One region of the Janthinobacterium algoris genome, then DNA from elsewhere that is predicted to be linked to it. Evidence: riboswitches for the same ligand, from Rfam matches in the RefSeq annotation. Region 1 holds a riboswitch; the other holds the start of a gene.
The links. A riboswitch is a leader RNA that binds a small molecule or an ion and turns the genes downstream of it on or off. The one in region 1 is predicted to bind thiamine pyrophosphate.

Region 1 (3,407 bases):
ATACCCATGCCGGCCGCGTATTCGCGCACTTCCTGCGTGATCTTCATCGAGCAGAAGTGCGGGCCGCACATGGAGCAGAAATGCGCCACCTTGGCCGAATCCTTGGGCAAGGTTTCATCGTGGAATTCGCGCGCCTTGTCCGGGTCCAGGCCGATATTGAACTGGTCGTCCCAGCGGAATTCGAAACGGGCTTTCGACAGGGCATTGTCGCGGATTTGCGCACCCGGATGGCCTTTCGCCAGGTCGGCTGCGTGCGCCGCGATTTTGTAGGTGATGATGCCGTCCTTGACGTCCGCCTTGTTGGGCAGGCCCAGGTGTTCCTTCGGCGTCACGTAGCACAGCATGGCCGTGCCATACCAGCCGATCATGGCCGCGCCGATGCCGGAAGTGATGTGGTCGTAGCCGGGCGCAATGTCGGTGGTCAACGGCCCCAGCGTGTAGAACGGCGCTTCGCCGCACTGCTCCAGCTGCAAGTCCATGTTTTCCTTGATCAGCTGCATGGGCACGTGGCCCGGGCCTTCGATCATCACTTGCACGTCGTGCTTCCAAGCCACTTGTGTCAGCTCGCCCAAGGTCTTCAGTTCGCCCAGCTGCGCTTCATCGTTGGCATCGTAGATGGAACCGGGGCGCAAGCCGTCGCCCAGCGAGAACGAGACGTCATATGCCTTCATGATTTCGCAGATGTCTTCGAAATGCGTGTACAGGAACGATTCCTGGTGGTGCGCCAGACACCATTTCGCCATGATGGAACCGCCGCGCGAGACGATGCCCGTCAAGCGCTTGGCCGTCATCGGCACATAGCGCAGCAGCACGCCCGCGTGGATGGTGAAATAGTCGACGCCCTGCTCGGCCTGCTCGATCAGGGTGTCGCGGAAAATTTCCCAGGTCAGATCTTCGGCCTTGCCATTGACCTTTTCCAGCGCCTGGTAAATGGGCACGGTGCCGATGGGCACGGGGCTGTTGCGCACGATCCATTCGCGCGTTTCGTGGATATGCTTGCCGGTGGACAAGTCCATCACATTGTCGCCACCCCAGCGGATGGCCCAGGTCATCTTTTCCACTTCCTCGCCTATCGACGAGGTGACGGCCGAATTGCCGATGTTCGCGTTGATTTTCACCAGGAAATTGCGGCCGATAATCATCGGCTCGACTTCCGGGTGGTTGATGTTGGCGGGAATGATGGCGCGGCCGCGGGCGATTTCCTCGCGCACGAATTCCGGCGTGATTTCGGCCGGGATGCTGGCGCCGAACGACTGGCCAGGGTGCTGGCGGCCCATCAGCTCGGCCAGGCGTTCGCCCATGGGGCCGGAGGCTTTCAACTCCTTCAAGTACTCTCCGCGGCGCATGTTTTCACGGATGGCAACGAATTCCATTTCCGGCGTGATGATGCCGCGCCGGGCATAGTGCATCTGCGTCACATTGGTGCCCGCCTTGGCGCGGCGCGGCTTGCGGTGCAGGTTGAAACGCAGTTCGGCCAGCTTCGGGTCCGCCAGGCGGGCAATGCCATAGTCGGAAGTGGGGCCGGGCAGCTCTTCCGTGTCGGCCCGCTCCATGATCCACGGCAGGCGCGGCGTATCGAGACCCGAGCGGATGTCGATGTTCACGTCCGGGTCCGTGTAGGGGCCGGACGTGTCGTAGACGTAGATCGGTGGATTCTTTTCGCCGCCAAACGACGCTTCCGTGTCGGACTGGCTGATCTGGCGCATGGGCACGCGGATGTCGGGGCGGCTGCCTTGCACGTAAATCTTGCGCGAATTGGGCAGCGGCGCGATGGCGGCTTCGTCGACCGTGGCGGTGGCGGAGAGGAATTTCAGGTTGGCGTTCATTTTGGCTCCTTGGCTAGACTTGCAGCTAGACTATTTATAGCCTGGAGCCAGCTAAGGAGGTTCGGCTGCGCGCACGCGGAAAAGCGGGGTGCGTTCATCCTAAAGCTTCCCTTCGCTGGCATTATCCAGATCAGGTTCGGAGGGTATTTCTCACCCGCGCTTGCACCGTGTTTCCACAGCGAAAGGCAGGACCCCTAGCGTTTGCCGCCTTGCGGCAGCGAGCCAATTATACGCGGTTCACGCCGCGCGGCCAGATGATTTCTTGCAGCTGTCGTCTTTGTGCATCTGCTGCAATGCAGCAGATGCCAGCACGCTTATTTCTTCTTGCCCCAGCGCCAGCTGGTCGGTTCGCCCTTCAGCTGGCAAATGAAAATGAGCACGGCAACGATGGCCGCTTCATACACGATGTAGCCGACCAGCATGGTTTGCGGGGGAAACAGGAACGCGCCGCAGGCGAACAGTGCCAGCGCGGCCAGGAACACCAGCCAGCCCTGCCAAGTGATGGGCAAGCCCCAGCCCCAGCCATAGGTCTTGGCGGGAAACCAGTAGGAGGGAGATTTGTCAGCCATGATGCTTTCCTTGTGGATGTGAATATCCACAAGTATAAATCAGGCGATACGCAAGCGTTCCGTGACATCGAGGCCGATGCCGCGGTAGCCGATGAAGCGGCTGCCATTATCGAACATCGGTTCGCCGCTGACCTGTAGATACTGCGTGCTGCCATCGAGGTTGGCGCGGCTGTAGATGAAGTCGAGGAAGGGTTCACGCGCGGCAATCTTGGCGTCGAGCAAGGCGCGCTCGGTGGCGTTCCAGCGCTGCGGCTCTGCTTCGCTGCCGATGCCCAGCATTTCGGCCACGGGGCCGGAAAAGCGCGTCAGATTGCCCTGCGCATCCTGTTCCCAGTACCAATCGGACGACAGTTCCGTGAAGCGCTGGAAGCGCGCTTCGCTTTCGCGCAGTTCGGCCGTGCGCTCTTCCACCATCTGTTCCAGCGACTTGTTGTATTCGGCCAGCTTCTGATACAGCAAACGCACTTCCAGCATGTTGTGGATGCGCGTCTTCACTTCCACCAAGTCGAAGGGTTTGCTGACGAAGTCCTTGGCGCCCGCCTGCAGCGCGCGCAGCTTGTGGCCGGGCTGGGCCGTGATCACCAGCACGGGCAGATAGCTGCCCGCCTCGATGTCGCGCAAGCCTTCCATGACTTCGAAGCCATCCATTTCCGGCATCTGCAAGTCGAGCAGGATCAGGTCGTAGCGGTGCTGCTGGTGCAGCGCGTGCACGGCTTGTGGGTCCATGGTGGAAGTGATGCGCGTGTAGCCGGCATTGCGCAGCACCTGTTCCAGCAGCATGACGTTGGCTTCCTGGTCGTCAACGATGAGAATGCTGGCGTTCAGGATCTCGGTGGCTTGAAGCATGGCGGTATTCCTAAAATGAAGTGCTGAATTAGCGTACTGCGTGAGTGTCATCGACCAGGCCGTGCGCGGCCGCATGGTGCAGGGCTACGTCGAGCGCCTCCATGAATTCGACGACCTTGATCGGCTTGGTCAGGTAGCGGAAGAAGCCCGCTTCCAGGCCTTTCTC
Region 2 (3,407 bases), on a different contig from region 1:
CGATGCAAGGCGAAAGTGGCGCATGGTACGCCACAGCAACAAACCAATAGTTACACTATTTTCTCGTCATAGTGATACTGGGCAACAATCGGCCCCGCCTTGAACAGCGCTTCTTTCATGGCCGTGTCCAGGCGCGCGTCGCGGCGGCGCATCCATTCGAGCAGCATGGCCGCTTCCTTGCGGCTGGTGTCGCCTGCATGCGCGAGCACGCGGCGCAGTTCCGGGTCCGTGCATGCTTCGAAACGCTGGCTGTTCAAGTCCAGCGCCTGCAGTGCAGCGATGGTTGCGCCGATGGCGCGGTGCATGTCGAGTGCCGTGGCCGGCAAGCCTGATTCTTCCAGTGGGACGGTGGTCATGCGCATTCCTTTTCGCGTGGTGGTGACATCGGCTGCATTCTCCACCGTGCGGGCAAAAAGCTCAAGCGTCCACGACACGTTTCCACCCATTCGGCCATAATCATGGCTCAGCAACAGCCTAAACCTCAGCGGCAGGAGCCCCATGTTCAATTTCGACTTTTACAATCCGACGCAAATCCTCTTCGGCCAGGGCCAGATCGCCGCCATCGCCGGCCTGATCCCGCCGCAGGCGCGGGTCCTGATGACCTATGGCGGCGGCAGCATCAAGCAGAACGGCGTCTACGATGAAGTCAGGGCGGCGCTGGCTGGCCATACGGTGCTCGAATTTGCCGGCATCGAACCCAATCCCAGCTATGAAACCCTGATGCAGGCCGTGGCCCTCGTGAAAAGCGAGCGCATCGATTTCCTGCTGGCCGTCGGCGGCGGCTCCGTGGTCGATGGCACGAAGTTCATCGCCGCCGCCGCCCTGCACGAGGGCGAGGCGTGGGACATCCTGGCCAAAGGCGGCAAGATCGTCGAGGCCGCCCTGCCCTTCGGCACGGTCTTGACGTTACCGGCCACGGGTTCCGAAATGAATGGCTCGGCCGTGATCACGCGCAAGGCCACGCAGGAAAAGCGCTCGTTCATGAGCCGCAAGGTATATCCGAAGTTCTCCGTGCTGGACCCGTCGAAAACATTTACCTTGCCGCTGCGCCAGGTGGGCAATGGCGTCGTCGATGCGTTTGCGCATGTCATGGAGCAGTATCTGACCTACCCGGTGAATGCCTCGGTGCAAGACCGCTTCGCCGAAGGCATTCTGCTGACGCTGATTGAGGAAGGCCCGAAAGCCCTGTCGCACCCGGACGACTACGACGTGCGCGCCAACGTGATGTGGAGCGCCACCCTGGCCTTGAACGGCCTGATCGGCGTGGGCGTGCCGCAGGACTGGTCCACGCACGCCATCGGCCACGAATTGACGGCCCTGTATGAACTGGATCACGCGCAAACCCTGGCCATCATCCTGCCCAGCATGCTGCGCGTGCGCAAGCAGGCCAAGCGCGCCAAGCTGCTGCAATATGCGGCCCGCGTCTGGGGCCTCGATGGCGGCGACGAAGATGGCCGCATCGAGGCGGCCATCGCGCGCACGGAATTTTTCTTCCGCCACATGGGCGTCAAGACGCGTTTGGCCGACTACGGCTTGAACCATGCCAGCGTGGATGCCGTCGTGTCCGCCCTGGAAGCGCACGGCATGACGGCGCTGGGCGAACAGCGCGACATCACGCCCGCCGTCAGCCGCAAGGTGCTGGAACTGAGCCTGTAGCTTAGTTTATAGAATCTGCCACACTGTTGTAAAACGGTCAGCCAGCGGGACAGCTGGCCGTGCTTCATGCTAAGCTGTCATTTCGCTAGGGGTCCTGGAGCAGTCATCCGGGTGAGAGATACCCTTCGTACCTGATCTGGATAATGCCAGCGAAGGAAAGCGCAAAGTACCTCCCTCCTTTGATAGCTCCTGCGTTGGCGCCAGCCGAACAAGCAGCCTGCCGTGCTCTTTTCCCGGAGACGGCTTGAACCACGAGCAATCTATGTCCACACCGAATTTATCTATTTCTGTTCTGACCCTGGCCATCCTGCACGCGTTTGCCACGCCTGCCCTGGCCGCGAATGACACCGCCGAAGTGTCGGCCGATACGCCAAGCATGACCGAAGTTGTCGTCACGGCCAGCAAGGCGCCAGCCGCCAAGCGCGCCTCCGTGGGCGGTTTTTCCGACGCCCCGCTGCTGCAGACGCCGGCGTCCGTCACCGTCATTTCGCAAAAAGACATGCAGGACTTGCAAATCCGCAATCTCAGCGATGCCGTCAAGCTCGACACCAGCATCAACGACGCCTACAACGCCGTCGGCTATGCGGAGCAATTTTCCATCCGCGGCTTCAAGCTCGACAACAATTCCAGCTACCGCAAGGATGGCGTGGCCATTCCCGGCGACACGCAAATTCCGCTGGAAAACAAGGAGCGCATCGAAGTGCTGAAGGGCTTGGCCGGCTTGCAGGCGGGCGTGGCCGCACCGGGCGGCGTGATCGATTTCATCGTCAAGCGCCCCACCGCCGCGCCGCTGCGCACGGTCACCGTGGAAACGCGCGAACGGGGCACCCTGTACGGCGCCGTCGACCTGGGCGGCCGCCTGGAAGACACGCGCTTCGGCTACAGGGTCAACGTGGCTGCCGAGCGCCTGCGTTCCTACATCAAGGGTGCGGATGGCAACCGTCGTTTCATTTCCGGCGCCTTCGACTGGCAAATATCGCCGCAAGCGCTGCTGCAAATCGATGCCGACTACCAGGACAAGGCACAGGCGACGGCGCCCGGCTTCCAGCTACTGAATAACACCACCTTGCCGACCGGCATCAGCGCCGACGCCATGCTCAACTTGCAGCCGTGGACGCGCCCCGTGGAAACCGTCACCAGCAATATCGGCCTGCGCTTCCAGTACGCCTTCAATGACGACTGGCACGCCACCGTGTCGGCCAACCAGCACTCGTTCAAGCGCGACGACTACACGGCCTTCCCGTATGGCTGCAGCGCGCAAGAGCTGTACCCGGGATTTTGCGGCAATGGCGACTACGACGTGTATGACTACCGCAGCCTGGGCGAGACGAAAAAGCCGCTGAGCGCACAAGCCATGATCCAGGGCAAGTTTGCCACCGGTGCCCTGCGCCACGAATTCACGGCCGGCGTCTCGACCTTCCGCCGCAAGGACCGCGCCGGCCTGTACGTGTACGACTGGGCTGGCGTGAGCAACATCTACCGCCCGCAAATAGTCGAGATGTCGACGGGCGTACAAGGCCCCGTGCGCCTGGTGCGCAAGGATACGGAAAACTCCGTCTTCGTGCAGGATATCGTCAGCCTGGCCCAAAACTGGAAGCTGCATGGCGGCTTGCGCCATATCAATGTCGACGGCTACCAGTATGTGTTGAAGGCCGACAAGGAAATCCGCGCCAAGCACGACTTCCTGCTGCCCAACGTATCGCTGGTCTACACCCCGCTCGACAATGTGTCCATGTATGCGGCCTATTCGC

Region 2: linked by a shared signal. The riboswitch ahead of ACQ4W7_RS09895 (TonB-dependent siderophore receptor) and the one ahead of thiC (phosphomethylpyrimidine synthase ThiC) in region 1 are both predicted to bind thiamine pyrophosphate.

Annotation. Positions count from the first base shown of each region.
Region 1 is NZ_JBNYXZ010000009.1:112,915-116,321, reverse strand. Features, by position in the region: gene thiC (phosphomethylpyrimidine synthase ThiC) at 1-1,826, opposite strand, end outside; TPP riboswitch at 1,917-2,032, opposite strand; gene ACQ4W7_RS15105 (hypothetical protein) at 2,141-2,395, opposite strand; gene ACQ4W7_RS15100 (response regulator) at 2,435-3,241, opposite strand; gene ACQ4W7_RS15095 (PAS domain S-box protein) at 3,270-3,407, opposite strand, start outside.
Region 2 is NZ_JBNYXZ010000005.1:247,052-250,458, forward strand. Features, by position in the region: gene ACQ4W7_RS09885 (ferritin family protein) at 51-356, opposite strand; gene ACQ4W7_RS09890 (iron-containing alcohol dehydrogenase) at 499-1,656, shown strand; TPP riboswitch at 1,734-1,831, shown strand; gene ACQ4W7_RS09895 (TonB-dependent siderophore receptor) at 1,919-3,407, shown strand, end outside.